Regions from separate parts of the Robertmurraya mangrovi genome, predicted to be linked through region 1. Evidence: a T-box and tRNA genes for the amino acid it is inferred to sense, from the RefSeq annotation. Region 1 holds a T-box; the other regions hold tRNA genes.
What was found. The T-box of region 1 lies ahead of ileS (isoleucine--tRNA ligase). A T-box ahead of a tRNA ligase gene usually reads a tRNA of that ligase, here a tRNA-Ile.
Positions count from the first base shown of each region.

Region 2: it has a tRNA-Ile gene. The T-box ahead of ileS (isoleucine--tRNA ligase) is inferred to sense a tRNA for this amino acid. The anticodon was not compared.
Region 3: it has a tRNA-Ile gene. The T-box ahead of ileS (isoleucine--tRNA ligase) is inferred to sense a tRNA for this amino acid. The anticodon was not compared.
Region 4: it has a tRNA-Ile gene. The T-box ahead of ileS (isoleucine--tRNA ligase) is inferred to sense a tRNA for this amino acid. The anticodon was not compared.

Region 1 covers NZ_JAXOFX010000001.1:595,636-603,327, forward strand. Annotated here, with positions in the region: gene sigG (RNA polymerase sporulation sigma factor SigG) at 1-716, shown strand, start outside; gene SM124_RS03000 (YlmC/YmxH family sporulation protein) at 828-1,097, shown strand; gene pgeF (peptidoglycan editing factor PgeF) at 1,199-2,017, shown strand; gene SM124_RS03010 (YggS family pyridoxal phosphate-dependent enzyme) at 2,028-2,699, shown strand; gene SM124_RS03015 (cell division protein SepF) at 2,721-3,188, shown strand; gene SM124_RS03020 (YggT family protein) at 3,195-3,458, shown strand; gene SM124_RS03025 (YlmH family RNA-binding protein) at 3,608-4,381, shown strand; gene SM124_RS03030 (DivIVA domain-containing protein) at 4,686-5,210, shown strand; T-box leader at 5,257-5,485, shown strand; gene ileS (isoleucine--tRNA ligase) at 5,590-7,692, shown strand, end outside.
Region 2 covers NZ_JAXOFX010000020.1:272-7,963, reverse strand. Annotated here, with positions in the region: gene SM124_RS20525 (ABC transporter permease) at 1-432, opposite strand, end outside; gene SM124_RS20520 (ABC transporter ATP-binding protein) at 407-1,177, opposite strand; gene SM124_RS20515 (sensor histidine kinase) at 1,317-2,312, opposite strand; gene SM124_RS20510 (response regulator transcription factor) at 2,293-3,006, opposite strand; gene SM124_RS20505 (MerR family transcriptional regulator) at 3,011-3,397, opposite strand; gene SM124_RS20500 (medium chain dehydrogenase/reductase family protein) at 3,417-4,427, opposite strand; gene SM124_RS20495 (MazG nucleotide pyrophosphohydrolase domain-containing protein) at 4,609-4,986, opposite strand; tRNA gene SM124_RS20490 (tRNA-Ile) at 5,101-5,174, opposite strand; tRNA gene SM124_RS20485 (tRNA-Gly) at 5,180-5,253, opposite strand; tRNA gene SM124_RS20480 (tRNA-Gln) at 5,280-5,354, opposite strand; tRNA gene SM124_RS20475 (tRNA-His) at 5,370-5,445, opposite strand; tRNA gene SM124_RS20470 (tRNA-Tyr) at 5,496-5,579, opposite strand; tRNA gene SM124_RS20465 (tRNA-Phe) at 5,596-5,668, opposite strand; tRNA gene SM124_RS20460 (tRNA-Asp) at 5,717-5,792, opposite strand; tRNA gene SM124_RS20455 (tRNA-Met) at 5,803-5,876, opposite strand; tRNA gene SM124_RS20450 (tRNA-Ser) at 6,051-6,143, opposite strand; tRNA gene SM124_RS20445 (tRNA-Met) at 6,162-6,235, opposite strand; tRNA gene SM124_RS20440 (tRNA-Ala) at 6,377-6,449, opposite strand; tRNA gene SM124_RS20435 (tRNA-Pro) at 6,461-6,537, opposite strand; tRNA gene SM124_RS20430 (tRNA-Arg) at 6,566-6,642, opposite strand; tRNA gene SM124_RS20425 (tRNA-Leu) at 6,667-6,755, opposite strand; tRNA gene SM124_RS20420 (tRNA-Leu) at 6,772-6,856, opposite strand; tRNA gene SM124_RS20415 (tRNA-Lys) at 6,964-7,039, opposite strand; tRNA gene SM124_RS20410 (tRNA-Thr) at 7,213-7,288, opposite strand; tRNA gene SM124_RS20405 (tRNA-Val) at 7,338-7,413, opposite strand; tRNA gene SM124_RS20400 (tRNA-Glu) at 7,487-7,561, opposite strand; rRNA gene rrf (5S ribosomal RNA) at 7,600-7,692, opposite strand, start outside.
Region 3 covers NZ_JAXOFX010000007.1:191,621-199,312, reverse strand. Annotated here, with positions in the region: partial or broken rRNA gene SM124_RS12910 (23S ribosomal RNA) at 1-5, shown strand, start outside; rRNA gene rrf (5S ribosomal RNA) at 112-228, shown strand; tRNA gene SM124_RS12900 (tRNA-Val) at 239-314, shown strand; tRNA gene SM124_RS12895 (tRNA-Thr) at 379-454, shown strand; tRNA gene SM124_RS12890 (tRNA-Lys) at 627-699, shown strand; tRNA gene SM124_RS12885 (tRNA-Leu) at 745-829, shown strand; tRNA gene SM124_RS12880 (tRNA-Gly) at 872-946, shown strand; tRNA gene SM124_RS12875 (tRNA-Leu) at 953-1,038, shown strand; tRNA gene SM124_RS12870 (tRNA-Arg) at 1,100-1,176, shown strand; tRNA gene SM124_RS12865 (tRNA-Pro) at 1,185-1,258, shown strand; tRNA gene SM124_RS12860 (tRNA-Ala) at 1,277-1,349, shown strand; tRNA gene SM124_RS12855 (tRNA-Met) at 1,459-1,535, shown strand; tRNA gene SM124_RS12850 (tRNA-Ile) at 1,540-1,616, shown strand; tRNA gene SM124_RS12845 (tRNA-Ser) at 1,629-1,721, shown strand; tRNA gene SM124_RS12840 (tRNA-Met) at 1,911-1,984, shown strand; tRNA gene SM124_RS12835 (tRNA-Asp) at 2,000-2,075, shown strand; tRNA gene SM124_RS12830 (tRNA-Phe) at 2,081-2,156, shown strand; tRNA gene SM124_RS12825 (tRNA-His) at 2,185-2,260, shown strand; tRNA gene SM124_RS12820 (tRNA-Gly) at 2,272-2,345, shown strand; tRNA gene SM124_RS12815 (tRNA-Ile) at 2,349-2,425, shown strand; tRNA gene SM124_RS12810 (tRNA-Asn) at 2,442-2,516, shown strand; tRNA gene SM124_RS12805 (tRNA-Ser) at 2,520-2,610, shown strand; tRNA gene SM124_RS12800 (tRNA-Glu) at 2,618-2,689, shown strand; gene glgB (1,4-alpha-glucan branching protein GlgB) at 3,469-5,412, shown strand; gene SM124_RS12790 (glucose-1-phosphate adenylyltransferase) at 5,354-6,499, shown strand; gene SM124_RS12785 (GlgC family sugar phosphate nucleotidyltransferase) at 6,559-7,587, shown strand; gene glgA (glycogen synthase GlgA) at 7,584-7,692, shown strand, end outside.
Region 4 covers NZ_JAXOFX010000002.1:389,890-397,581, forward strand. Annotated here, with positions in the region: gene SM124_RS05000 (Y-family DNA polymerase) at 1-763, shown strand, start outside; gene SM124_RS05005 (YolD-like family protein) at 787-1,122, shown strand; gene SM124_RS05010 (CDGSH iron-sulfur domain-containing protein) at 1,153-1,371, opposite strand; gene SM124_RS05015 (iron-sulfur cluster biosynthesis family protein) at 1,532-1,861, shown strand; gene SM124_RS05020 (hypothetical protein) at 1,996-2,532, shown strand; gene SM124_RS05025 (alpha/beta hydrolase) at 2,568-3,491, opposite strand; tRNA gene SM124_RS05030 (tRNA-Glu) at 3,855-3,929, shown strand; tRNA gene SM124_RS05035 (tRNA-Val) at 4,018-4,093, shown strand; tRNA gene SM124_RS05040 (tRNA-Thr) at 4,152-4,227, shown strand; tRNA gene SM124_RS05045 (tRNA-Lys) at 4,247-4,322, shown strand; tRNA gene SM124_RS05050 (tRNA-Arg) at 4,358-4,434, shown strand; tRNA gene SM124_RS05055 (tRNA-Ala) at 4,454-4,526, shown strand; tRNA gene SM124_RS05060 (tRNA-Ser) at 4,590-4,682, shown strand; tRNA gene SM124_RS05065 (tRNA-Gly) at 4,687-4,760, shown strand; tRNA gene SM124_RS05070 (tRNA-Ile) at 4,765-4,841, shown strand; tRNA gene SM124_RS05075 (tRNA-Asn) at 4,878-4,952, shown strand; tRNA gene SM124_RS05080 (tRNA-Ser) at 4,963-5,053, shown strand; gene SM124_RS05085 (undecaprenyl-diphosphatase) at 5,226-5,825, shown strand; gene SM124_RS05090 (hypothetical protein) at 5,883-6,014, opposite strand; gene SM124_RS05095 (hydroxymethylglutaryl-CoA lyase) at 6,105-7,010, opposite strand; gene SM124_RS05100 (acetyl-CoA C-acetyltransferase) at 7,156-7,692, shown strand, end outside.

The DNA of each region.
Region 1 (7,692 bases):
AAGAAATGAGAGAACTCTTCAAGCAAATGCAGAGCGGGGAATATTCAGCCCGGGAAAAGCTTGTTAATGGAAACCTACGTCTAGTATTAAGCGTGATTCAGCGGTTTAATAATAGAGGTGAGTATGTAGACGATTTATTCCAAGTAGGCTGTATTGGCTTAATGAAGTCAATTGACAATTTTGACTTAAGCCAAAACGTAAAGTTCTCTACCTACGCTGTTCCAATGATTATTGGAGAAATACGTCGTTACTTAAGAGATAATAATCCAATCCGTGTCTCTCGTTCGTTAAGAGATATCGCTTATAAAGCTCTACAAGTAAGAGAACGATTGATGAGTGAGACATCAAAGGAACCAACAGCCGAGGAAATAGCAAAGGTTTTAGATGTTCCACATGAAGAAATTGTATTCGCATTAGATGCGATTCAAGATCCTGTGTCACTATTTGAGCCTATCTATAATGATGGTGGAGACCCAATATACGTGATGGATCAGTTAAGCGATGAAAAAAATAAAGATATCCAGTGGATTGAGGAAATTGCCTTAAAAGAAGGAATGAGACGTTTGAATGAGCGAGAAAAGCTCATTTTACGCAAACGATTCTTTCAAGGAAAAACACAAATGGAAGTCGCAGAGGAAATTGGCATCTCACAAGCCCAAGTTTCTCGGTTAGAAAAAGCTGCTATCAAACAAATGAATAAGAATATACAAAGCTAAAGCTACCTTAACAGGTGGCTTTTTGTTTTTATTTTTATCTTGCATATCACTCATTTATTTCATGACCCACTAATATACTTTTAATAGAAGATTGTGGTGGGAGTGAATACAGTGGTCAAAATATCTGAATTTCAAATAAAAGATGTTGTTAATGTCGCAGATGGAAGAAAGCTTGGAAATATTGGAGATATTGATATTAATTTAGCAACCGGGAAAATTGATTCTATTGTTATTAGTGGTGCCGGGAAGGTGTTAGGTTTCTTTGGTCGTGATGAAGATGTTGTCATTCCATGGAAAAACATACTTAAGATTGGAACGGATGTTATTTTAGTACGTTATAAAGATGTAAATGAAGGGAAGTACTTAGAGGAAGAGGGTTAATCTTCCTTATTTTGCTGTGTTCATGGGTGTTGTATGTTAAACTATAGAAAACTTAAGCCTTCTAGTTTTTTATTAAATACAAATTTAAAAGAGGTTAGGAAATGGAACCATTTGTTTTAAAAGATAAAGAATATTTTCATATTCCTTCATGGGAAACAGTAAATCCTCATTTAGTTGTAGGTTTCACGACGAAAAATGGCGGAGTTAGTAAGGAGGCTTTCTCAGAGTTAAACCTTGGTTTTCATGTTGGGGACACTACCGACGATGTCCGTCATAATAGGGGCTTATTATCTACTCAGCTTGGCATTTCCTTGAATTGCTGGGTAGGTGCTGAGCAGACACATGAAATTCACATTGAAAAGGTCAGTAAGTCAATGCGTGGGAAAGGCTCTAGCGATTATGAAAGTACATTTAAAAGAACGGATGGTTTCTTTACAAAAGATACAGGTGTGTTGTTAACCTTGTGCTACGCTGATTGTGTACCGATTTATTTTTATGCTCCTAAATATAAAGCAATTGGAATTGCCCACGCAGGCTGGAAAGGTTCAGTTGATGGAATTGCTGAAGAAATGGTAAAGGTTTTTACAGAAGAAGGCATTCCAACAATGGACATTTTAACTGTGATTGGCCCGTCCATCTGCGAAAAATGTTATATTGTAGATGATAAAGTTATCACGAAAGTACAAAATAGACTAGAACCTGTCGAAAAAAAACCATATAATCTAATTAGTGGTAATCAATATTACTTAAATCTGCAGGAATTGAATAAGCAGATCCTTATAAAATCCGGTATATTGGACAAAAATATTCAGATAACGAATTTTTGTACTAGCTGTCATAAAGAGACTTTTTTCTCGCACCGACGTGATAAAGGAAAAACAGGACGTATGATGAGCTTTATCGGCTGGAAGGAGGATTAATAAAGATTTAATGAGGGTTCAGGACAATCTAGCGCAAATCATGACACAAATATCTGCTGCTTGCGAAAAATCAAATCGACAAACAGAAGAAGTGACCATAATCGCTGTAACAAAGTATGTAAGTTTAGAAAGAGCGGCTGAGGCGGTTCAAGCAGGTGTAACTCATTTAGGTGAAAACCGGGAAGAGGGTTTATTGGCAAAGTGGGAACATTTACAAGATAAGCCTACGTGGCACTTCATTGGGTCCCTACAGTCTAGGAAGGTAAAGAGCATTATTGATAAAGTAGATTACATACATTCCCTTGATCGAATAAGCCTTGCAAAAGAAATTGACAAGCGTGCTAGTCATAAAATAAATTGTTTTGTTCAGGTAAATGTTTCTGGTGAAGAATCTAAGCAAGGATTAGAACCGGATGCTCTTATCCCATTCATACATGACTTAATGGACTTATCAAACATTCATGTGGTTGGTTTAATGACCATGGCACCTTACACTTCTGATGAAACAGTACTTAGAAAATGTTTTAGAACATTAAAAGAACTACAAGTGCAAGTCCAACAATTACAATTAACTTATGCTCCATGTAAAGAACTGTCCATGGGAATGTCCAATGACTTTTCAATTGCAATTGAAGAAGGAGCAACGATGATACGGATTGGAACAGCCTTAGTCGGAGAATGAAAATAGGAGGTGTAAAAAATAATGAGCTTAAAATCAAAATTAAAAACATTTTTTTTCCTAGATGAAGAATATGACTATAATGAAGAGGAAATGCACACAGAGACGCAGCAACAGCCTGTTAAACAAACAGGGAAGCAAACACAATACCAGCAACCTGTTCAACAAAAACAAAACGTTGTTAGCCTTCAAAGTGTTCAAAAGTCTTCAAATTCTAAAGTAGTATTAATTGAACCAAGAGTCTATGCAGAAGCTCAGGACATTGCTGATCAATTAAAAAATCGAAGAGCCGTTGTAGTTAATCTCCAAAGAATTGAAAGAGAGTCTGCTAAAAGAATTATTGACTTTCTAAGTGGGACTGTCTATGCAATCGGTGGAGATATTCAAAAGGTTGGTACTGATATTTTTCTTTGCACCCCAGAAAATGTAGAGGTTTCTGGCAGTATTTCTCAAATGTTACAAGAGACAGAAATAGATAATTCGAGGTGGTAGATACTAATGACATTCATCTTTGGTGTTTTAACAACGCTAATTTCTTATTACTCGTGGGCTTTAATTATTTACATTTTACTATCTTGGTTTCCTAATGCTCGTGAAAGCGGAATTGGTCAATTTTTAGCGCGCATTTGCGAACCGTATTTAGAGCCATTTAGAAAAATTATTCCCCCGCTGGGTATGATTGATATTTCACCTATTGTTGCAATCTTAGTTCTACGTTTTGCAACAAATGGTTTGCAGCAGTTATATATTTGGATGCTTTAATCTTATGGCTGTTTTCTTATATTTTGTTGATGTTAGTACAATCATTCATTTATCCTTATTTCATTCCATAATAATAGGATAATACACGTATTAGCATAGAAACAATTTATGTGAAAGCAGCTTTTTGCTTATAATTGAAGGTGGTACATATGAATATATACCAACATTTTCGTAAAGAAGAAAGAGAATTTATTGATCAAGTTCTTGATTGGAAAGATCATGTTGAGAATACTTATGCTCCAAAACTGACGGATTTTCTTGATCCAAGGGAGCAACAAATAGTAAAAATGATTGTTGGAAAACAATCTGATGTAAGATGTGATTTTTTTGGTGGATATGATGGATCAGAACGTAGACGAGCGCTTTTTTATCCAGATTATTATGAAGTAAAACAAGAGGATTTTCAGGTACAATTATTCGAAGTAGAATATGCAAAAAAGTTTCTTACAATAGCACATAAACAAGTGCTAGGTAGTTTAATGTCTTTAGGATTAAAACGTGGAAAATACGGAGATATTTTAATCAAAGATGAACGGGTACAGTTTTTTACTGTTAAGGAAATAAAGGACTACGTTGGCCTTAATCTAAATTCTATAGGTAGGGCAACCATTTCAGTTAAGGAACTACCTTTAGAGAACTCCATTCAAACGGATGAAACTTGGGAAGAAGCTTCAACAACAGCTTCATCACTACGATTAGATACTTTACTATCCGCTGTATTTAATATCTCGAGACAAAAGTCACAGCTCTTTATTCAACAAGGCCATGTAAAAGTAAACTGGACAACCGTTGAAAATACAGCGTTTGAATGTGGGGAAGCAGACGTCCTCTCCCTAAGAGGACACGGCCGTGCAAAAATTAGTTCAATCGAGGGAAAGACAAAAAAAGACAAGTGGCGTATCGTTTATGGTAGACATAAATAAATATCTATCTGTTATAAGAATTTTGAAAAAAATAAAAAACTTGCAGGAAAATAGATATAACTGTCGAATAATAACACTAAGTACATATTGAAGGAAAATCTTTGTCCAAATGGCTTTGTTATAGAATCTAGTTGATTGCAGCGGAAGACACTCGACTCCTACGGGAGAACGGGTCATGGGAGACCCCACAGGCGCTATGCGCCGAGGAGGCTCCCAGACTCGCCCGCGGAAAGCGAGTGTCTGGAGCGGAAATCAACGACATAATAGAGCTTAAATAAATCACAACAATGATGGAGGTGGCCACATGCCATTAACACCGTTAGACATACATAACAAGGAATTTAACAAAGGATTTCGTGGTTATGACGAAGACGAAGTAAACGAATTTTTAGACCAAGTCATCAAAGATTATGAGTTAATCATCCGTGAAAAAAAAGAACTAGAAGAAAAACTTAATAACCTTAACGATCGCCTAGGTCATTTTACCAATATAGAAGAGACACTAAACAAATCGATTATTGTTGCACAAGAAGCAGCAGAAGAAGTTAGACGTAATGCACAAAAAGAAGCAAAACTAATTATTAAAGAGGCAGAAAAGAACGCCGATCGTATTGTAAACGAATCTTTATCAAAAGCGAGAAAAATCGCTTTAGAAATTGAAGATTTGAAAAAACAATCAAAAGTGTTTAGAACTCGATTTAAAATGCTAATCGAGGCCCAGCTAGACATGTTGAACAATGACGATTGGGATCATCTATTACAATATGAGTTAGACGCAACTGAAATAAAATCAGCTACTAATCGTGAAGAAGAAGATACATTAGCTTGACGAAAGTCGGTCTAATCGCATATAATTTCATAACAAAAGTTAATCATTTATTACGATGATAGGGACAGTACAATTTTATTAGCTTTTTTTAGCGAGTCGGGAACGGTGGGAGCCTGATGAAAGCCAAAATTGGAAGATCACCCTTGAGTACCAAGTTGAACGTCTTTTTTGACTACTAAACGTTGGCGTGTTATTCACGTTACGAATACTTGAGCGGATAGATTTTTCTGTCTACAAGGGTGGTACCGCGGGAATATAACCTTCTCGTCCCTTTTTTAGGGATGAGGAGGTTTTTTGTGTTTTCAGACTATTAAATGATTAATCTGAGAAGAATGAGTGGAGTGAAAAGATATTTCATTCAGTGGGAGGAAGTTGGAAAATGGATTACAAAGATACCTTATTAATGCCTCAAACAGAATTCCCTATGCGTGGGAATTTACCAAAAAGAGAACCTGAAATTCAAGAAAAATGGGTAGAACTTGATATTTACTCTAAAGTTCAGGAAAGAACGAAAGACCGTCCTATGTTTGTCCTTCATGATGGACCTCCATATGCAAATGGAGACATCCATATCGGGCATGCCTTAAATAAAATTTTAAAGGATTTTATCGTACGTTATAAATCAATGAGCGGGTTTAATGCTCCTTACGTTCCTGGTTGGGATACGCACGGTCTACCTATTGAGCAGGCTCTTACAAACAAAGGGGTTAAGCGTAAAGAATTAACGGTGGCTGAATTCCGTAAGCTTTGTGGAGAGTATGCTTATGATCAAATCGATAACCAACGTGAACAATTCAAACGTCTTGGGGTTAGAGGAGACTGGGAAAATCCTTATATCACTCTAACACCTGAATATGAAGCTCAACAAATTAAAGTGTTTGGTGAGATGGCTAAGAAAGGCTATATCTACAAAGGACTAAAGCCTGTTTATTGGTCTCCATCAAGTGAATCTGCACTAGCAGAAGCAGAAATTGAATATAAGGATAAACGTTCACCATCTATCTATGTTGGATTCCAAGTGAAAGATGGAAAAGGTGTATTAGATACAGATACGCAAATCGTTATCTGGACAACAACTCCTTGGACTATTCCTGCTAACCTTGGAATCAGTGTACACGCTGACTTAAATTACGTGGTTGTTGAAGTGGAAGGTCAAAAATATTTAGTAGCACAAGACCTATTAGAAACAGTGACGAAAGAGATTGGTTGGGAATCACCTCAAGTTGTAAAAACAGTTAAAGGTCAGGAGTTAGAATATATTGTAGCTAGTCATCCTTTATATGACCGTGATTCTCTTGTTATGTGTGGAGAGCATGTTACTACAGAAGCGGGTACTGGCTGTGTTCATACAGCACCAGGACACGGGGAAGACGACTTCTATGTAGGTCAAAAATACGGATTAGACGTACTAAATCCAGTGGATGATAAAGGTGTTATGACTCATGAGGCGGTAGGCTTTGAAGGTTTATTCTATGATGAGGCTAATAAGCCAATTACAGAGAAGCTTCAAGAAGCAGGGAAGTTATTAAAGCTAACTTTCATCACTCACTCTTATCCACATGATTGGAGAACGAAGAAACCTGTTATTTTCCGTGCAACTGCTCAATGGTTTGCTTCCATCAAGGATTTCCGCGAGGACCTATTAGAAGCAGTTAAAGAAACTAAATGGGTACCAGCATGGGGAGAAACTCGTCTATTTAATATGGTTCGTGACCGTGGAGATTGGTGTATTTCTCGTCAACGTGTTTGGGGTGTTCCAATCCCTGTATTCTATGCTGAAAATGGGGAGCCTATCATCACGGATGAGACTATTGACCACGTTTCTACATTATTCCGTCAACATGGTTCAAATATTTGGTTTGAGCGTGAAGCGAAAGATTTATTACCTGAAGGATTTACTCATGAGGGAAGTCCAAATGGTACGTTTACAAAAGAAACAGACATTATGGATGTTTGGTTTGATTCTGGATCTTCACATCAATCTGTACTAGAAGAGAGAGATGACTTACAACGTCCTGCTGATTTATATTTAGAAGGTTCTGACCAGTACAGAGGTTGGTTCAACTCATCATTATCTACAAGTGTAGCTGTTACTGGAAAAGCTCCTTACAAAGGTGTTCTAAGCCATGGTTTCGTATTAGATGGTGAAGGAAGAAAAATGAGTAAATCGATTGGAAATGTAGTTGTACCTGCTAAAGTAATGAATCAGCTTGGTGGAGATATTTTACGTTTATGGGTTGCTTCTGTTGATTATCAATCAGATGTTCGTGTTTCTGATGCGATTTTAAAACAAGTTGCAGAAGTGTACCGTAAAATTCGTAACACATTCAGATTCCTATTAGGAAACCTATCTGATTTCGACCCTAAGACAGATGCAGTAGCATTAGAAAACTTAAGAGAAGTAGATCAGTTTATGTTAGTTAAACTTAATAAAGTGATTAAAACGGTACGTAATGCATATGAGAATTACGATTTTGCTGCC
Region 2 (7,692 bases), on a different contig from region 1:
TAGAGATTGCTCTAGATTTAATAGATTTTCAGCTATTAATAACAATAATTTTGCTAAAATGAATCCAATTCCTATTCCCATAATGGTAGCAAAAAAGCCAATAAGCATGTTTTCTAGAAATACCATAGTTCTTAACTGTCTATTAGTCATTCCATGCATGACCATCAAACCAAACTCTTTTTTTCTAGTCTTTAAAAAAGAACTCATAGAGTACAGTACAAAAATAAACGAAAAAACATAGATAATTGATTCGGCAAAATGCAATCCGATTGCCACCTGTGAACCAATGCTCTCATTTGTTAGATTTGGATGAAAGGCAAAAATCGCGTATACAAAGAACACCATTACCGAAAAGGCACTACTTAGAAAATAGCCGGCGTAAATACGTTTATTTCGAATAACGTTATTAAACGCGAATTGTCGAAAGGTCATGTGCGTTCCCTCCCAACAACGAAAGTACGTCGATAATCTTTTGGAAAAACACTTGGCGACTTTCTCCACGATGAATTTCATTATATAGTTGGCCATCTTTTATAAAAATAACACGGTTACAAAAGCTCGCAGCCACCGCATCATGGGTTACCAACATTAGAGTAGTTCCGTCTTTTTGATTGATGGTGCTTAACGTTTCCATTACATCCTTTGCTGATTTTGAATCAAGGTTTCCTGTTGGTTCATCGGCTAACAGTAGCTTAGGAGAATGGATAATCGCTCGTGCAATGGCCGCTCTTTGTGCTTGCCCACCTGAAATTTCGTAAGTACGTTTTTTTAGAATATGGTCAATTCCCAGCTTTTTAGCTACAATGGCTAGCTTCTCATCCATTACCTTCACACTTTCTCCATCGAGAGTTAAAGGTAAGACTATATTTTCTTCCACGGTTAAAGTTTGAAGAAGATTGAAATCCTGAAACACAAATCCAAGCTCTCTCCTCCGAAACCTGGCTAAGTCATTTATTTTTAATGAATGAGGATCCTTCCCGCCTATTAAAATGTTTCCTGTTGTAGGTGTATCTATAGTTGATACAAGGTTTAGAAGAGTGGTCTTTCCACTACCTGAAGGGCCCATTACTCCAACAAACTCTCCTTGTCTAATAGTAAGATTAATATCTGTAAGGGCACGGTAAGCAACTTTCCCCTCATATACTTTGCATAAATTCTGTACTTCCATCATGTTCATGATTCAGTACTCCTTTCACTGACTTCTTCATTTCTAGGTTAAGTGTACCGAATTTAACGGTGGCTTCCTATCGACTTTTCTTTCATTTCCCTTACACTTTTGTAAGATTTCGCAAAAGAAAAAAAGATGACCGAGATAGTCAGTCATCTTCGAGTATATAAGATTGAAAAGCAATTCGAACCGTTGTTCCTTGTCCAACCTCTGATTGTACCTCAATTTTATGGCCTAAATGTTTACATGCTTCCGAAGTTAAATAAAGCCCCATTCCTGTGGACTCCCCAAAGTTTCTTCCATTCTCTCCTGTGTAAAAAGGCTGGAAAACTCGATTAATATCTGAGGATGGTATCCCCACACCGTAATCCTTTACTTCAAGGATCATTTCTTGTTCTTCTAGTTTAGCTAGAATCGTAATCGTATGATGCAGGTTGGCTGTATATTTGACTGCATTTGTAATTAATTGATTTAAAATGAATGCTAACCATTTGGCGTCTGATTCTACTATGATATGTTCAGAGATTTCAACAGTTGGAAAGACTTTGTTTCTAATAAAAAGACGCTTATTTTCTTGGAGAACTCTCTCGATGATTTTACGAAGATGGACACTCTCTACTGCAAAATCCTGTTCAAAGGCATCTAATCTAGCAGCATATAGTGCCATCTCAATCCCCTTACCCATACGGTCCGCTTCTTCTTTAATACTGCGAAACCGGGGGTCATCCTCTTCTTGTGTGATTAAGTCAATAACAGACAAAGGTGTTTTCATTTGATGGACCCATAAGTTCATAAAAGCTATATGTTGGTCACGCTTCTTTTCACCTAACTTCATTTGCTGCTGATACAGACGATATTGATGCTTTAAAAGATCGTTTAATTGTTCAGCTAGAAGAGCATTTCCGTTTTTGTTTATGGATTCATCCAGTGTCTCCATAGGGTTCGATAATCGATTGTAAAAAGACCGTAAACGGATATAGCGATAGAGTAAATAACCAGTTAGTATGCTCATACCAAGGAAAATGGAATAAAAAGCTGTTGGAAGATTTCGATACCCATCCAACCAATAGATCAGTAGTACTAAAAACAGTTGGATAATATGGATAATGACTAATGGCAAGTGGTCACGAATGAATAGTTTCATATTTGCTATTTTCCCACACCAGTTTATATCCTGCTCCGCGGATCGTCTCTATGCCGTCATTTATCCCGATTTCCTGTAGCTTTTTCCGCACCCGAGTCATATTCACATTTAATGTATTCTCATCTACAAAAGACTGATCGTCCCACAATTTTTCTAGGAGTAATTCTCTGCTTACTACTTTAGGATAGCGCTTCATTAAAACTTCTAGTATAGTTGCTTCTTTTTTTGTTAGTAGTGTCGTTTTGCTTCCCTTTGTTAACTCTAACCTTTCAGGGTACAAGATCAGGTCGTGATGACTAATTACTCGTTCCTCTAATTTAGGGGCATATTCCCCGAAAGCCCTTCGAAGCTGACTTTTTATTTTTGCAATAACGATTTCATGATGGAATGGTTTTGTTATGTAGTCGTCCGCACCATATTCTAATGCCATTACTTGATCCATTTCACCTGAGCGAGCGGAAATAAAAATGATGGGACAAGTTGAGGCCGCACGAATCTGTCTACACCAATAAAACCCGTCAAACTTCGGTAGATTCACATCTAACAAAACTAAATTAGGCTGGTAAGCTTGGAAGATATCGAATACTCGATCAAAATCAGTTACAGCTATAACCTCATAGCCGTATTTTTGAATATACAATTTCAGTAACTCCGCTAGCTTTGTATCGTCCTCTACAATCATGATTTTGTTCATATCTTTACCTCTTGTTATGTAACATACTTGAGTAAAAAGCTTTTTTATCTTCAGCTACTTTTTTTACGGCAAGAATATCTGATAGTTGCTGCTCAAGACTTTCTAAGTGTTCTGTTAAAATATCAATTCGCTTCGATAGTGTATCACTAATGATGGTCTCCTCCGTTTGTGACTTTAGGCAACCATCTTCTGAAAACTTTGCAATATCTTCAAGCTTCATTCCCGTTTTCTTCAAGCCGTTGATAAATAGAATAAATTCAAGGTCTTGTTCACTATATTCACGAATTCCATTTTTTCGATTGGGATTTGGAAGAACTCCTATCTTCTCATAGTATCGTAGAGTAAAAGCTGAAATCCCTGTAAGATTGGAGATTTCACTAATTGAGTACATACAGATTAATCTCCTTTTCTCAGAAAATAAGAATGATTTTACCAACAGACTTTTGAATCATTTCATGAGAAAGCCTGACATCCTTAAAAGGAATTTCATGTGCTATATGAGGCTTGATTTTTCCTTTTTCTAATAAACTCATGAGTAATTGACAGTCTTCCTTATACCATATTGGCTTTTCTTTTTTGAGATTTGTAACGCTATAAAAATAGATAGGATTACCTTTGTCTTTTTGAACTCGTTCTTGGAAAACTTTCCATTCTTTTAGCCAGTTATCAAAAGGTCCTTCTTTTATCGCCGAAGTAAAGCCATAGCCTATAAAACGGCCAGTTTGGCTTAACGTTTCAATGGAGCGTGACCAGTTCTCTTCTCCAATTGGATCAAATACTACATCTATACCATTCGGTGCACAGTGTCTTAAAACCTCCACGAAATCTTCACTTTTATAGTCAATTGGATAGGCGCCATACTTGGAAACGATGGAATGATTGGCTTTTGAGGCGGTTCCAAACATATTTAAGTTAAATAACTTTCCGAGCTCTAAAAGTGCCGTTCCCACCCCACCACTTGCGCCATGAATCAGGATCGTTTCTCCCTCCGTTACTTTAGCAATGCGCCTTAGCATTTGATAGGCTGTAACATAATTTAAGAGGACAGCATTAGCATGGCTGGACTTGATAGAGTCTGGAATCTTAATTAGTTGAATTGGATTTGCATATACGTATTCCGCATAACCTCCAACCCCTTCTTGAAAAAAGACACCCACCCTTTCACCCAAATTAAAACCTGTCACATCTTCACCAATCATATCTATCATTCCAACAACATCGTATCCAGGTGTAAATGGAGGTTGTGGTGACATGGGATATACTCCTTCCCTCCTCATAATGTCGGCAAGGGCAACACCTGCACTCTGAACTTTGAGTAGTATCTCTCCTGTTGATGGCGGTCGCAGTGATCCCTCTACCATTTCCAATACTTCTGGCCCTCCGTATTTCGTGACTATTACTTTTGAATACAACACATGCATTTCTCCTTTTTTGGTTAGTTGCATGAATTGTAAGGGTTAGAGTGAACTCTAAGTCAAGTGGGAGGGGTAAATAAAATGTAATATCTGAATATATACGTTTAATATCTTACTTAATATACTCTAGGTACAAAGGTAAAAGCACAGCTGCTCGATAGTAACTGTGCTCTAATATCCATTAAACCTATTTCAATCTTATATCTTTATTTTTTCTATTTTTAACTTCTTCCATTTTCTCATAAAAGCTTTCTTCTAGATCAATTTCAAAGTAGTTAGCAATCTTAATTATGTATGCAAGGCAATCAGCAAATTCTTTACCCAAATCCTCTCTAACAGTCTCTTTGGCTTGGCTAAATGATTCTTCTGCATCAATGCCTTGTTTTATATTGTTATTTGTTAAATTGAAGAGCTTTCTAAGTTCTTCTGCAACTTCGGAAACTTCTGTTGTCAACAACATGTAGTTATTTAAAAGAGAAGCACGCGCACTCTCATAACCATCTCTATCTATTTCCCAATTCATTTCTTTGTGATAACTCTTTAAGAACTCTTGCATTTCTTTCATTGTACACCTCTGGAAATTATTTTTTACTTATATAAACTAGATTACTCCAAAAGCCTATTAATTGCATAAAAAAAACTAACCCAAAAGGATTAGTTCTAAATTTATGTATTATGATGGGCCTAAATGGACTCGAACCATCGACCTCACGCTTATCAGGCGTGCGCTCTAACCAGCTGAGCTATAGGCCCCAATTTGGAGCGGGTGATGAGAATCGAACTCACGACATCAGCTTGGAAGGCTGAGGTTTTACCATTAAACTACACCCGCAATGGATTTATAAAAGTAAAATAAAATGGCTGGGCTAGCTGGATTCGAACCAACGCATGTCGCAGTCAAAGTGCGATGCCTTACCGCTTGGCTATAGCCCAATAAAAAAAGAAATATGGGGCGACTGATGGGAATCGAACCCACGAATGTCGGAACCACAATCCGATGCGTTAACCACTTCGCCACAACCGCCATAAAAACTTATTAAGCTATTTTACTACACTTTGTTTCGTAAAAAGCTTTGGTGGAGGGGGACGGATTCGAACCGCCGAACCCTAAGGAGCGGATTTACAGTCCGCCGCGTTTAGCCACTTCGCTACCCCTCCGTATAAAAATAAAAGGTGGCTCAGGACGGAATCGAACCGCCGACACAAGGATTTTCAGTCCTTTGCTCTACCAACTGAGCTACTGAGCCACAAAAATAATCTATATTAACAGCAGTATATTACTAGCTGTATAAAGATGGCGGTCCCGACGGGAATCGAACCCGCGATCTCCTGCGTGACAGGCAGGCATGTTAACCGCTACACCACGGGACCAGATGGATTATTGCGGGGACAGGATTTGAACCTGCGACCTTCGGGTTATGAGCCCGACGAGCTACCAGACTGCTCTACCCCGCGATAATAGTATATATAAAAATTTATCTATGCTCATTTATATGAGCATATCTATTTTGAAAACCGCCCTGATTTCAGAAAGCAAATTCAAGAGGTGGCTCAATCAGTGCGCTGTAGAGTAATCGAAGAAGCATATTCGGTCGTGCTCCACCCCGCGATAATAATATTTAAAATAAATGGAGGAGGTAGAGGGATTCGAACCCCCGCGCGGTTTGACCCGCCTGTCGGTTTTCAAGACCGATCCCTTCAGCCGGACTTGGGTATACCTCCAAATGTGTATTAATATAGTAGCGGCGGAGGGAGTCGAACCCACGACCTCACGGGTATGAACCGTACGCTCTAGCCAGCTGAGCTACACCGCCAAAATAGTATATAAGTAGTATTTTTTCAATACACTTGATACCGTGAGTAACTTAATGATGATTCTTTTTCACTCCACTACGTTACGGAAAAAATAAAAGGAAAATTCTTTCCACTACACTTCGTTTCGTGAAAAATTCAAGTGGAGCCTAGCGGGATCGAACCGCTGACCTCCTGCGTGCAAGGCAGGCGCTCTCCCAGCTGAGCTAAGGCCCCATAAAAAATAATGGTCGGGAAGACAGGATTCGAACCTGCGACCCCTTGGTCCCAAACCAAGTGCTCTACCAAGCTGAGCTACTCCCCGATATCTAGTTGTAACTGCTTGATAATAATGGCGCGCCCGAAAGGAGTCGAACCCATAACCTTCTGATCCGTAGTCAGACGCTCTATCCAATTGAGCTACGGGCGCATATGAAACATGTAATTAAAAACTTGGTGCCGAGGACCGGAATCGAACCGGTACGGTAGTCACCTACCGCAGGATTTTAAGTCCTGTGCGTCTGCCAGTTCCGCCACCCCGGCATTAATTGAATAAGCATGGTGCGGGTGAAGGGAGTCGAACCCCCACGCCTTGCGGCGCTAGATCCTAAGTCTAGTGCGTCTGCCAATTCCGCCACACCCGCAATGTAATTAAATTAAATCTCTTTTGCTATCGCAAATTTAAAGGAAACTTCTTTTTGCTAGCGCGAAAACATAATAAGGAAATCTCTTTTGCTTACGCAAAAAGATTTGGTGAGCCATGGAGGACTCGAACCTCCGACCCTCTGATTAAAAGTCAGATGCTCTACCAACTGAGCTAATGGCTCTCAATATAATTTAGCCTATATTTTCTAATCCTTCTCTGAAGTTAAGCATCTACGATGTCCCCATCTCAGGAGGATTAAGCAAGAAGCAGCTCGATGGGTACAACTCGAAGCAATTCAAGTAGCTTTGCTCGTTGCTCTACCGACTGAGCTAATGGCTCGAAATAATAAAAAAATGGTGCCGGCGATAGGAGTCGAACCCACGACCTACTGATTACAAGTCAGTTGCTCTACCAACTGAGCTACACCGGCAACATTAAGGAAGAATCTTTTTACTCCACTACGTTCCGTAAAAAATTCTTGGTGGAGGATGACGGGATCGAACCGCCGACCCCCTGCTTGTAAGGCAGGTGCTCTCCCAGCTGAGCTAATCCTCCATATATAAATGTTTCTATTTTTCTACGTTTTAAGGAAGATTCTTTTTTCTCCACTACGTTACGAAAAAAATCTTGGTGACCCATACGGGATTCGAACCCGTGTTACCGCCGTGAAAGGGCGGTGTCTTAACCGCTTGACCAATGGGCCATTTAAAAATGACATAATAAAAACCCCAAATGGGGTATGCCTGGCGACGTCCTACTCTCACAAGGGGACAGCCCCTAACTACCATCGGCGCTGAGAAGCTTAACTTCCGTGTTCGGTATGGGAACGGGTGT
Region 3 (7,692 bases), on a different contig from region 1:
ACCATTTTATTGGTGATTACTCGAATTCTCCTTCTTCAATCATTATCTAGTTTTGAGGGAATAAGAAATTTCCTCTTGAAATCAATTTGATTTTATGTATAATTATAATAGTCTGGTGGCGATGGCGAGAAGGTCACACCCGTTCCCATACCGAACACGGAAGTTAAGCTTCTCAGCGCCGATGGTAGTTAGGGGCTGTCCCCTTGTGAGAGTAGGACGTCGCCAGGCTTTTTTAAACGGAGGATTAGCTCAGCTGGGAGAGCACCTGCCTTACAAGCAGGGGGTCGGCGGTTCGATCCCGTCATCCTCCACCAAGAATTTTTTACGGAACTTAGTGGAGTAAAATCCTTAATTCTCTTTAACTTTTAATCTTAATATGCCGGTGTAGCTCAGTTGGTAGAGCAACTGACTTGTAATCAGTAGGTCGTGGGTTCGACTCCTATCGCCGGCACCATTATTATTTTTGTACGAGCCATTAGCTCAGCCGGTAGAGCAACGAGCAATACTACTTGAATTGCTTCGAGTTGTACCCATCGAGCCGCTTCTTGAGTAATCTTCCTGAGATGGGGACATCGTAGATGCCTGAATTCAGTGAAGAATGAAAGTATAAAGCCAAATATTATTGAGAGCCATTAGCTCAGTCGGTAGAGCATCTGACTTTTAATCAGAGGGTCGGAGGTTCGAGTCCTCCATGGCTCATCAAACTTTTTTTGCAATAGCAAAGGAAGTTTACTTAATTACATTGCGGGTGTGGCGGAATTGGCAGACGCACTAGACTTAGGATCTAGCGCCGCAAGGCGTGGGGGTTCGACTCCCTTCACCCGCACCATATTTGCTCTTCTAGTAAACAATTTACCAAAAATAATGTAACGCGGAAGTAGTTCAGTGGTAGAACACCACCTTGCCAAGGTGGGGGTCGCGGGTTCGAATCCCGTCTTCCGCTCCAAGAAATGCCGGGGTGGCGGAACTGGCAGACGCACAGGACTTAAAATCCTGCGGTAGGTGACTACCGTACCGGTTCGATTCCGGTCCTCGGCACTTAACTTTTTTGCAATAGCAAAAAAAAGTTGTTTTAAAGCGAAAGCTGAAGGTTTATTATGCGCCCGTAGCTCAATTGGATAGAGCGTCTGACTACGGATCAGAAGGTTATGGGTTCGACTCCTTTCGGGCGCGCCATTAGTTATCGGGGAGTAGCTCAGCTTGGTAGAGCACTTGGTTTGGGACCAAGGGGTCGCAGGTTCGAATCCTGTCTTCCCGATCATTAGTACTTTTATATGGGGCCTTAGCTCAGCTGGGAGAGCGCCTGCCTTGCACGCAGGAGGTCAGCGGTTCGATCCCGCTAGGCTCCACTTAGATTTTTTTTCGTAACGTAGTGGAGAAAAAAGAATCTACATTAATTCACTCACGAAACGGAGTGTAGTGAAAAGAATCTTCCTGAATTTTTTAATATTTCATTTTGGCGGTGTAGCTCAGCTGGCTAGAGCGTACGGTTCATACCCGTGAGGTCGTGGGTTCGACTCCCTCCGCCGCTACCAAAATGGACCTTTAGCTCAGCTGGTTAGAGCAGACGGCTCATAACCGTCCGGTCGTAGGTTCGAGTCCTACAAGGTCCACCATTAACATTTTACGGAGGTATACCCAAGTCCGGCTGAAGGGATCGGTCTTGAAAACCGACAGGCGGGTCAAACCGCGCGGGGGTTCGAATCCCTCTACCTCCTCCATTTATTTTACAAAAAAATAATGTTAATACTATTATCGCGGGGTGGAGCACGATCGAATATGCTTCTTCGATTACTCTACAGCGCACCGATTGAGCCACTTCTTGAGATTTTTTCTGAAATCGGGGCGGTTAATCGGAATAGTCTATGCTTAAACAAAGAGCATGTGCAATATGAAATTAATACTATTATCGCGGGGTGGAGCAGTCTGGTAGCTCGTCGGGCTCATAACCCGAAGGTCGCAGGTTCAAATCCTGTCCCCGCAATAATCCATCTTAAGTGGTCCCGTGGTGTAGCGGTTAACATGCCTGCCTGTCACGCAGGAGATCGCGGGTTCGATTCCCGTCGGGACCGCCATTTACGGCTCAGTAGCTCAGTTGGTAGAGCAAAGGACTGAAAATCCTTGTGTCGGCGGTTCGATTCCGTCCTGAGCCACCATTTGAATTTATCCTTATGTAAGACCATGGCGATTGTGGCGAAGTGGTTAACGCATCGGATTGTGGTTCCGACATTCGTGGGTTCGATTCCCATCAGTCGCCCCATTTATAGTAACGCGGGTGTAGTTTAATGGTAAAACCTCAGCCTTCCAAGCTGATGTCGTGGGTTCGATTCCCATCACCCGCTCCATTTGGGCCTATAGCTCAGCTGGTTAGAGCGCACGCCTGATAAGCGTGAGGTCGATGGTTCGAGTCCATTTAGGCCCACCAGTATAGATTATATTATTCCGCAGTAGCTCAGTGGTAGAGCATTCGGCTGTTAACCGAACGGTCGTAGGTTCGAGTCCTACCTGCGGAGCCATATGGGGAAGTACTCAAGAGGCTGAAGAGGCGCCCCTGCTAAGGGTGTAGGTCGGGTAACCGGCGCGAGGGTTCAAATCCCTCCTTCTCCGCCATATATTTGGCCCATTGGTCAAGCGGTTAAGACACCGCCCTTTCACGGCGGTAACACGGGTTCGAATCCCGTATGGGTCATTACAAAAAGAGTTGTTGCTTATGCAGCAACTCTTTTTGTTTATTTCGGAAAATATGACTTAGTATAAAGCACAGAGTTGTTTGGAAGGGAAGGCACTTGACTCCTGCGGGATGGAGAGGAAGGTCGAGACCCCACAGACGGCACGTCGAGGAGGCTTGACTTCCTCCCCGCGGAAAGCGAGTGACTGGACCGGAAATCAACGGACAACCTTACTAAACCCATCAAAGTATGAGAACTAACCTAATAAAACGGGGACTGTGCTCAAAAGTCATTTTTATAATGACTTTTTGAACAGCCCCTTTTTGCTTTTCCTGCAAAAAAATAGTATCCGATATAAGTCCTATCTATAGTCCGCATGTGACTAATAAGTCTGTATGCAGAAATCATACATAACTCCCAAAGCAACAAATTCCAACGAGTTAATCCTCCAATTAAACCTATTCACTCATACAAAAATACTATTATTGTCAAAATATTTTAACCATTCATAAATATCTTTTTTTATTAGTATTACAAAATTTCTTTCATAAATTCCGTTGTAAGTGACTAAAATTTATTATTCAATGAAAAATATTTTTTCTTTCAATTATCAAATTTGTAGAAGAAATTATAGGGGAATGCTGTCGAATGAACGAGAAGTTCAATATTTTCTCCCGACATATAGCAGATTGTTGTAGAAACTGTCTTAAAATTTAAAAAACTTTTACAAGGATATTAAAATACTTCCTAGAATAATACAGGAAAGTGAAAGAAATTAAAGAGTAGGGCGGGGAATAGAGTGTCAGTCGATTTATTGATTCCGACCAATTACCAAGTGCATCTGTTCCATGAGGGGAATTACTTCGAGAGTTATCGGTTGTTTGGAGCACATGTAATTCATACGAATAACAAATTATGCACCCGTTTTTGTGTATGGGCACCAAATGCCAAGAACGTTCAGTTATTGGGGGATTTTAATAGCTGGAACGGAACGGGATACAGTTTTGAAAAATTGAATAACGAAGGAATATGGATGCTCATTGTTGAGCAAGACCTTGAGGGTTCCTATTATAAGTATGAAATCACCACATCAAACGGTGAAAAGTTAATAAAGTCAGATCCATTTGCTTTTTATTCAGAGGTTCGTCCGAATACTGCATCCATTGTATATACACTAGATGGCTATCAGTGGAAGGATCAGCGATGGTTACAAATGAAGAATAGAAAGAAAGTGTACTCTAATGCAATGGTTATTTACGAGTTACATATTGGTTCGTGGAAGAAAAAAGAGGACGGAACGTTTCTGACGTATTGTGAGTTAGCGAATGATTTAATACCATATGTTCTTGATCATGGTTTTACACATATTGAGTTGTTACCTCTTGTTGAGCATCCGCTCGATATTTCTTGGGGTTATCAAGGGACTGGTTATTACTCGGTTACTAGTCGTTATGGGACTCCTCATGATCTCATGTACTTTATTGATCTCTGTCATCAAAATAATATTGGTGTCATTATGGACTGGGTTCCTGGACATTTTTGTAAGGATGAGCATGGACTCCACCGCTTTGATGGTACGTATTTATATGAATACGAAACCGTTATGGATAGAGAAAATTTTACTTGGGGAACAGCAAACTTTGATCTTGGAAAAACAGAAGTACAGAGTTATTTAATATCTAACGCTAGATTTTGGATGGAATACTATCATATCGATGGATTTCGTGTAGATGCTGTATCTAACATTATTTTTTGGCCGAACTCAGAAAACAAAGAGAATACATTTGGTACTGACTTTTTAAAGAAATTGAACAAAACGGTTTTTCATTATGATTCGAGTGTACTAATGATAGCCGAAGATTCTACAGATTGGCCACAGGTGACTGCCCCTATTCATTATGGAGGCTTAGGATTTAATTATAAATGGAATATGGGGTGGATGAACGACATTTTGGATTATATGGAGAGCCATCCTAATGAACGTTCAAAGCTTCACGAAAAAGTAACCTTTTCTCTCATGTATGCTTTCTCGGAGAATTTTGTCTTACCTTTTTCACATGATGAAGTTGTGCATGGAAAGAAATCACTTTTAAATAAAATGCCAGGAGACTATTGGGAAAAATTTGCTCAACTAAGGCTATTACTAGGATTTATGATGGCCCACCCTGGAAAAAAACTGTTGTTTATGGGCTTTGAGTTCGGACAGTTTTCTGAATGGAAGGATAAAGAACAATTAGATTGGAATCTATTAGATTTTGAGATGCATAGGAAGACAAATGATTATGTGAAAGAGTTAATGAAAATTTACAAGCGTTCAAAACCTTTGTTTGAGCTAGATCACCTTTCTGAAGGGTTTGAATGGATTGATGTTCATAACTATAATCAGTCTATTTTCTCCTTTATTCGAAAGGGAAATTTAGAGGATGACTTCTTAGTTATTGTATGTAATTTTAAAAATCACACATATGAAGACTACATAGTGGGTGTTCCAAAAGCAGGGTCATATAGAGAAGTTTTTAACAGCAATGAGATCCAGTTTGGTGGAACTGGAGTAGTTAATAAAAAGGTCATACTCGCAGAAGATAAAGTGTTTCATGGAAAGCCATTTTCAATCAAGATGACAATCCCACCATTTGGGATTTCTATATTACGACCAGTAAAGCATCGGAAGGAGAGGAAGGGTAATGGTAAAGAAGAAGTGCGTAGCAATGTTATTAGCAGGAGGAAAGGGAAGCAGGCTTAGCTCTTTAACTAAAAGTTTAGCAAAACCAGCCGTACCATTTGGAGGAAAGTATAGAATTATAGATTTTACTTTAAGTAATTGTACGAATTCTGGTATTGATACAGTGGGTGTGTTAACGCAATATCAGCCTCTAGTTTTGAATTCATATATCGGTATAGGTAGTGCTTGGGATCTCGATCGCAAAAACGGAGGGGTTACAGTCCTTCCTCCTTATAGTGAATCTTCCGAGGTTAAATGGTATACAGGAACAGCTAGTGCCATTTATCAAAATATGAATTATTTAAAACAGTACGATCCAGAGTATGTGCTCATTTTATCTGGTGATCACATTTATAAAATGGATTATGAACTTATGCTTGAGTATCATATTGAAAAAGGATCAGATGTTACGATTTCGGTTATTGAGGTTCCATGGGAAGAAACTAGTCGCTTTGGGATTATGAATACTAACCAAGATATGAGAATAACCGAGTTTGATGAAAAGCCACAATTTGCCAAAAATAATTTAGCTTCGATGGGTATATATATTTTTAACTGGTCTATTTTAAAGGACTATTTGGAAATGGATGATCGTAATCCTGAATCTAGCCATGACTTTGGTAAAGATGTGATTCCTCTATTATTAGATGAGAAAAAGAAACTATTTGCTTATCCATTCAGTGGATATTGGAAAGACGTGGGGACAGTTAAGAGTCTGTGGGAAGCCAATATGGATCTCCTAGATGAAAACTGTGAACTAAATTTATTTGATTATAATTGGAGAATTTACTCAGTTAACCCTAATCATCCGCCTCAGTATATTTCTCCTGAAGCAGAAGTGACTGAATCCCTCATTAACGAAGGGTGTACAGTTGAAGGTGACGTAGAGAAATCCGTTTTATTTCAAGGGGTAAAAGTTGAAAGTGGTTCAATGGTTCGAGAATCTGTTATTATGCCAGATGCTATTGTAGGGAGAAACTGCTTTATCGAAAAAGCGATTGTACCTTCAAATATGAAAGTACCAGATGGAACAGTGATTAGGGCTTCGACAGAGATAGATGAGATAGTCCTAGTTACAGAAGAGATGTTGAAAGAAATTTATTCTTAATAATAAGCTTAGTACATGTTGATTTTGGGAAATAAGAGATAAAACTTGGGGTGATCTAGTTGAGTAATAAATTACTGGGAGTTATTGATGCTACAACTTATCATGAAGATTTAGAGGAACTGATTCTTCATCGTTCACTTGCTGCGGTACCGTTCGGTGGAAGATATCGTTTAATCGATTTTATATTATCTAATATGGTGAATTCAGGTATTAAAAGTGTTGCTATTTTTCCAAAGTTTCAATACCGTTCACTAATGGATCATTTAGGGTCAGGAAAAAACTGGGATTTAAATAGAAAAAGAGATGGCCTTTTCTTTTTTCCTTCACCGATTATAGATGGTTCAAGTAAGGGAATTGGTTCTTTTAATCATTTTGCCGCTAATATAGATTTTTTCCATAGAAGTACACAAGAGTACGCTTTAATTTCAAATTGTTTTACTGTGTTCAATATGAATTTTAAACCAGTGCTCAAATGGCATGTGAACAGTGGCTGTGATATTACTGAGATTAGAAATAATAGTAAGTCACTCCAAATGTATTTGGTGAAAACTTCTTTGCTAATGGACTTAATCGAAAACCGAGATATGACTGGTTATACATGTATGCGAGATGTTGTAACAGATATCAATCATGCTTATAAACTATGTCACTATGAATATAGTGGGTATGCGAAGCAAATTGATTCCATTCAAGCTTATTACGAAACAAGTATGAATCTCCTTAAACCTGATGTATGGAAACAACTGTTTTTAAAGGATCAGCCTATTTACACGAAAGTAAAAGATGAACCACCCACACGGTATTTAAAGGGTGCTTTTGTACGAAATTCAATGATTGCAAATGGATGTCTCATTGAAGGTAATGTGGAAAATAGCCTGATTTCGAGAGCAGTTAAGATTGGTAAAGGGTCTACTGTGAAAAATTGTATTATTATGCAGAAGAGTCAAATTGGTGAAAATTGTGTGTTAGAATCGGTGATTTTAGACAAGGATGTAAAGATAGAGCCTGGTACTATTATGATTGGTTCTGTTGAGTCACCTTATGTTATACGTAAAGGAACAATACAAGGGGCGTTGATGAAGTCGTGAAAGTATTATTTGCTGTTTCTGAATGTGTTCCATTTATAAAATCAGGTGGACTTGCAGATGTTGCAGGTTCACTTCCGAAAGAATTAAAGAAACTCGGAACAGAAG
Region 4 (7,692 bases), on a different contig from region 1:
TCTAGAAGCAAAGAAAAAAGGGATTGCAGAATGGACTTATGAGGATGTAAAAGAAAAACTTTGGAAGGTGTCTCCGTTAAGGGATATGTGGGGAATTGGCCGAAAAGTAGAAAAAACATTGAACGGCATGGGTATTTTTACAGTTGGCCAGCTTGCGCGCTACGATTTAAAAAAACTTGAAAAGAAATTTGGGGTCATGGGAAATCAGCTTTATTATCATGCGTGGGGAATTGACCTTTCAGAGATTGGTGCTCCCATTATGGAAGGGCAAATTAGTTTTGGTAAAAGCCAAGTATTACTCAGGGATTATAAAGAAGAACATGAAATTAAAAATGTTATTTTGGAAATGTGTGAGGAGGTCGCAAGAAGGGCCAGGAGTAATCAAAAGGCAGGGCGAACGATTAGTTTTGGTGTTAGCTATAGCCAAGAGGAATTTGGCGGTGGTTTTTATCGGTCAAGAACGGTTGAACAGCCAACGAATATTACAATGGATATCTATCGTATCTGTCTAGAGCTTTTTCAAGAAAATTACGAAGGAAAAACCGTTCGGAAAATTTCTATGGCCCTCAGTAATATCGTGGACGACCGAGAATATCAATTAAATATTTTTGATTTAAATGGATGGAAGAAAAGAGAGCTAGGCTATGTTGTTGATCAAATTAGAAACCGTTTTGGATCAGGGGCACTGCTAAGGGCTGTATCTTATACAAATGCTGGGACAGCAAAACATCGTGCCAAACTAGTGGGCGGACATAAAATGTAGAGCAACAAGAAGGGGGTGGAGATATGATTCGCGATCGAGGTAGGATTAAATGGACATCTATGATGCTACCAGAACATGTGAGGGTATTACGTGATTGGGCAAAAGAAGATGCTTATGAAGTGAAAAAAGAAGTGGATGAACAGCATCTAGAATCAATGAATGAAGCTATTTTTGAGGCAATGGAGTTTAGAAAGACGGTAACAATCACACATTACCGGAAACAGAATTATGAATTAGTCATTGGTCATATTCATTATTGGGATGAGATCAATCATAAAATACATGTGGTTGATCGTTTCGAAGAGGTGCACCGTATTTCAATTTCATCCATAGCCGATGTAAGACTTTCAGAAGAATAAAAGTCCGCCAAATTACTAGCGGACTTTAAATTATTCCTTCTCATCTAATACTTTTTCTGCACGAACACAAGATTCAAAGTTGCCTTTATGCGTTCCATCACAGAAAGGTAGTTTCGATGATTTACCACAGCGGCAAAGGGAAAAAGCTTGTTTCGTTTCAAACTTATTGCCATCCACATCTATTAACTCTACTTCTCCAGTAACTCGAAATGGACCATTATCCATTACTTTAATCTGAACCTTAGACATAAGATCACCCTTTCACAAAGTTGTAACATTTTACCTTTAATGGTAAAGAAGATACGTGAAAAAAGCAAATAAAAATAAATAAAATGGGCAAAGCAAGAACTTTGATTGTTTATATAGGTTCCACTAGAATATTCATATGACATCGGAAGGAGTTCTACGCATGAAAATTACACTTACAGAGCAAGCAAAAAAGAAAATAGAAGAAAAGTTAGATGGAGGAACAGGCTATTTAAAACTGAAATATGACACAGAAGGCTGTGGTTGCGTAGTCAGTGGAGTAACAGCTTTATGGTTTGTTAAAGAAGTAGACGAGGGGGATCGGGAAGTACAAACGAATGGTCGTTCCATCTACGTAGAAAAATCAAAAGAAGTCTTTCTTGACGATATAATGACTATTGATTATTCCTCTAGTGCAAATTGCTATCAATTAAAAAGTCCTAATCAGTATTTAAATCCAAGGATGAGCTTTTTAATAAAAACAAATCTTTAAATAGGAAAATCTCATTTTATTCCCTATTATACCCCTGACAAAGGGGCTAAAAACGCAAAAAAGTGAATGTTTCTCTTGTCCTTTACATTAAATGGTATTAATGCGTTTTACCATCAATGGGCAGGAGGGACAAGATGAAAGTAAAGAAAGTAATGGTTGTTGTGGTGAGTGTATGGTTACTAACCGCTTGTATGCCTCTCGGTTTGGAGGAGGCTATTCAAAAAGAGATTCCTTTTAATGTTGCAAGGGTCTTACACAAAGAAGAAGTACCCCATGGTGTAGTCATTTTATATACAACAAAGCAAGAAAGTAAATTAGGAGAATTTGAGACCATAACAGCTGCCTTTTTAAAAGGAGACGACCAAAATGGCTGGAGTAATGCGGGGAATAACCATTGGGATTATTATGAACACAAACAGTTTACCACTTATAAAAAAGCTTTTTATGATTACGACACAAAAGGTAAGCTAGAAAATAAAATCAGTCTCTTATTAGGGAAAATTGAAAATAAAAAGATTAGGAGCATAGAAGTTGCCGGGAAAGAATATGAAGAGGCTAAAGTGATTGAAGTAGATGGTGTAAGGTACTATTATCAGTTTGGAGAGTATTCAAAGGTAAGAGGGTTAAGCAAAAACGGTAAAGTAGTGTATAGGACAAAGCTTCCTAATTAACTAAAAAAAGAAGAAAGAGACTACAAGGGTAGCCTCTACATAGGAACATTTAATGGGAGAATGTGATCGCGCAAAAATTCATCAAGCATCTTTTCATAATCAGCTTTATTTTCATTGAGTGATTGGGCGTGAACGCCGTTCATTGCCATAAATAATTTTTTTGGACCTTTTTTCCTCTCAAACAACGCTTCAGTCATGGAAGGTAAAATGAAGTCATCTTTTTTACTATGAATAAACAAAATAGGCTTTTTTATATTCTCTATAACGGAAATTGGAGAAACATCACGTAAAGAATATCGATCTCTCATTCGAAGAAAAATATTTGCAATAGGAATGACGAGCTGAGAAGGGATTTTAAGCTCCACTTTAATTCTGTGAGCCAGCTGTTCCTTAAAGTCAGAGAAAGGACAATCGGCAATATAGAAATCAGCCCCATCCTCTAATAACCCTGCATATAAAATCATTGTTGCTGCTCCCATGGATTCTCCGTGTATACCTAATTGTATACTTGATCCTTTTTCTGCTTTTAACCAATCAACTACTGCTTTTAAATCATATTTTTCGTAGTAACCATAACTCGTAGTTTTTCCTCCTGATTCACCGTGCCTACGATGATCGTATATCACGCAATTAAACCCTCGCTCTAAAAAGAGATTCATGTACTTCACTGAATTTAATTTGTTTTCTGTTACACCGTGACAAATAATTACATATCGATCAGCTCGATACGGTTCTACAACAATAGCTTTTAATGAATAACCGAAAGGAGAAGAAATTAAAACTTCTCTTTTTGGTAGTTCATCGTAGTGTAATGGATTAAGTCTTCCAGCTTCTTTTTCACGATTTAAAATAAATAAATCATCTTTCCTCTTCAAAAACATAAGGCGGTTCGTAAAGTACAAGCCAAATGTTGCTACGAAAAAGATAAATGAAAAAAGGAAACGAATAGTTCTTCTCAGAAGACATCACCCCTTTGAACCTGTTTAAATTATTTTACCACTTAGAGGGAAATTTAGACAAAAAATCAACTTAAAGTAGGAGATTCGAAAATTTAATGAGGAAAGCACCTCTATAAAATAATAATAAATTAAAATAGTTCCTAAAAAATGAGTAGGAGACTAGAAAAAAATCAGCCCAATGTTTATTGAAAATATTATTGACATAACATTATAATTGATAGTAATATAAGAAATCTCGACAGGATAATAAAATATTTCAAAAGAGATTCATACAAAAAAACGTTGACAACAAAGTAGTTGTTATATATAATTTATAACTGTCGCAGATTCATTAATAACTATTCTAAAATAGTTTTAAATAATGGCCCATTGGTCAAGCGGTTAAGACACCGCCCTTTCACGGCGGTAACACGGGTTCGAATCCCGTATGGGTCACCAAGTTTTTTTTACGGAACGTAGTGGAGTAAAAAGAAAACTTCCTTAATCCTTTACGAAACGTAGTGGGATAAAAAGAAACTTCCTTCAAGGAGGATTAGCTCAGCTGGGAGAGCACCTGCCTTACAAGCAGGGGGTCGGCGGTTCGATCCCGTCATCCTCCACCAAAACTTTTTTACGAAACGTAGTGAAGTAAAAAGAAACTTCCTTTTTCAAAACATTCATGCCGGTGTAGCTCAGTTGGTAGAGCAACTGACTTGTAATCAGTAGGTCGTGGGTTCGACTCCTATCGCCGGCACCATTTATTCAGAAAATATTGAGAGCCATTAGCTCAGTCGGTAGAGCATCTGACTTTTAATCAGAGGGTCGGAGGTTCGAGTCCTCCATGGCTCACCAAAGCTTTTTGCGATAGCAAAAGAATTTTTCCATACGCGCCCGTAGCTCAATTGGATAGAGCGTCTGACTACGGATCAGAAGGTTATGGGTTCGACTCCTTTCGGGCGCGCCATTATCACTTATACGACTATGGGGCCTTAGCTCAGCTGGGAGAGCGCCTGCCTTGCACGCAGGAGGTCAGCGGTTCGATCCCGCTAGGCTCCATCTAGATTTTTTCACGAAACGTAGTGTAGTGAAAAGAATCTTCCTTAACGTTTCCATAATTACGGAGGTATACCCAAGTCCGGCTGAAGGGATCGGTCTTGAAAACCGACAGGCGGGTCAAACCGCGCGGGGGTTCGAATCCCTCTACCTCCTCCATTTTGCGGGTGTAGTTTAATGGTAAAACCTCAGCCTTCCAAGCTGATGTCGTGGGTTCGATTCCCATCACCCGCTCCAATTGGGGCCTATAGCTCAGCTGGTTAGAGCGCACGCCTGATAAGCGTGAGGTCGATGGTTCGAGTCCATTTAGGCCCACCAGATAATCCTAAATAAAGAAGAATCAATACTAACTATTCCGCAGTAGCTCAGTGGTAGAGCATTCGGCTGTTAACCGAACGGTCGTAGGTTCGAGTCCTACCTGCGGAGCCATTTTTTATATGGGGAAGTACTCAAGAGGCTGAAGAGGCGCCCCTGCTAAGGGTGTAGGTCGGGTAACCGGCGCGAGGGTTCAAATCCCTCCTTCTCCGCCATACATAAATTGTAATTCAACACTAATCAAAAGATGGTTAGTGTTTTTTGTACTATAAAGGCTTTTCTTGTTAAGAATCTTTTCTTATTAAGAAATAAATAAGATTTCGTTAAGAAGGAATTAAAACTCTCGAGGTAAGATAGTCCTATACGACTTAATTCAGGAGGTACATTGTGGGAGTTTCAGAATTGAATATTCATCTCTTTAGAAAAATAAATGATTTAGGAAAAGAATACACATATTTGAATCCGTCATTTGTCATTATTACTGAATATATGGTGATTTTTTTAGCCCTGAGTGTGGTTTACTTTTGGTTTACGAGAACCGAAAATAATAGAATGATGATTATATCTGCTTCTTTTGCTTTTATTCTTGCTGAAATAATAGGTAAGACAGCAGGTAAGTTTCATTCTAATCTTCAACCATTTGCAGAATTATCGAGTGTAAATCAATTAATAGATAAAGCAATCAATAATTCTTTTCCAAGTGATCATACAATCCTTTTCTTTTCGTTTTGCGTTTCTTTCATGCTTTTTAAGAAGAAAGCAAGCTTCTTGTGGATTTTGTTAGCCATGCTAGTTGGACTTTCTCGAATTTGGGTGGGAGTTCATTATCCTTTTGATGTTCTGGTGGGAGCTTTAGTAGGCAGTATCTCAGCAGTACTAAGTTATATTCTAATACAGAGAGTAAAACTATTTAATAAGCTTCTTGAGATATATGAAAAAGTTGAAAAAAATCTACTTCCTGTAAAAGAAAAATCAAAGGATCTCTAATGACATAAATAAAAAAATCAACGCAACGAATAAAAGCGTTGATTTTTTTATTAGTAATTATTGCGGAGAGTTTTGTCTTTTTGTTGGGTGAATGGCTTTTTCTAAATCTTCCGCTGCAATGGTTTGTTTTACATTATCGGCATTTGGCTTACCCTTTTGAGAATAGCCTTTGTCACGTTTTTGGCTCATGATTTAATCCTCCTCACCTTAAGATAGACTTTCACTTAACAAAAAAGTCTATTTATAAGATGGATTTCGAAGAAGAAGGATATTCACTTTTTAAACCTTTTCTGCATGAAGGCGATAATAGGAACTATCAATCGTGCGAGTTAGGTATGGTTTAACAACTTCAATAGCTTCCAATAGCTTATCCAAGTCAACACCTGTTTCAATTCCCATTCGATGAAGCATAAAAATCACGTCTTCAGTAGACGCATTGCCAGAAGCTCCTGGGGCAAACGGGCATCCTCCAAGACCACCGGCAGAAGTATCAAAGCGGTCAACTCCAGCTTGAAGTGCGGCATAGATATTCGTAAGCGCCATATTTCGAGTGTCATGGAAATGAGCAGTTAATAAAGTATTAGGGAATGCTTCTTTTAACTTACTGAATAAGGAAAAAGATTCATGCGGAGCTGCCATCCCAATGGTGTCAGCAACACTTAATTCATCTACACCAGCTTCTACAAATTCTCTACATAAGCTAAGCGTGTCTTCTTCAGCTATTTTACCTTCATAAGGACAATAAAAAGACGTAGAGATACATGCACGTACAAAGTAGCCCTTTTCCTTTAGTTCGGCAATTATAGGCTTTAGTTCTTCCATGCTTTCAGACGTTGTTTTGTTAATATTTTTCTTATTAAAACTGTCGCTAACACCTACAAAAACAGCCACAGCCTGACAGTTTGTATCTAAGACACGATCCACACCTCTGCGATTTGGAGCTAAAACAATATGTCTTGCATTTGGGTCTAAACAATCTGCTACAATCTCAGCAGCATCACTCATTTGTGGAACCCATTTTGGTGAAACAAAGGATGTTAGCTCCATTTCATTTAAACCTGATGCTTGGAGTTTTTGAATAAATTGTTTTTTTACTTCAGTAGGTACGAAAGCCTTTTCATTTTGTAAACCATCTCTAGGACCCACTTCTATAACTGTTACTTTTTTAGGTAATTGATTTGTCATGTTTACCCCTCCTGTTCTCATAGTTTTATTGTAGAGTGAAAAAAATATAAAAAGCAAGAATAATAGAAATTTTGACAAAATAAGAGGATTTTTTTTATTTCGCTCGAACTATTAATAGTGAAACTGTTTGAAAGGGATGAAGAATATGGCATCAACAGAAGTAGTCATAGTAAGTGCTGTTCGAACAGCAATTGGTAGTTTTAATGGTAGTTTAAAAGGTGTATCAGCCCCTGAACTTGGTGCGATTGCCATAAAAGGTGCTTTAGAAAAAGCAGGTTTAAAACCTGAGCAAGTAGATGAAGTCATTCTAGGAAATGTATTACAAGCTGGACTTGGGCAGAACCCTGCACGACAAGCAGCTCTTAAAGCAGGACTTCCAGAAACGGTTTCTGCCATGACAATAAATAAGGTTTGTGGTTCAGGTTTGAAAGCGGTTCATTTAGCTACTCAAGCAATATTAGCGGGAGACGCTGAAATTGTAGTAGCAGGTGGAATGGAAAATATGAGCCAAGCACCGTACATATTAAAAAATGCTCGTGATGGCTTTAAAATGGGCGATCAAAAATTAATTGATACGATGATTTCTGATGGTTTATGGTGTGCATTTAACGATTATCATATGGGGATTACGGCAGAGAATTTATGCACGAAGTATGATTTAACTCGTGAAGAACAAGATCAA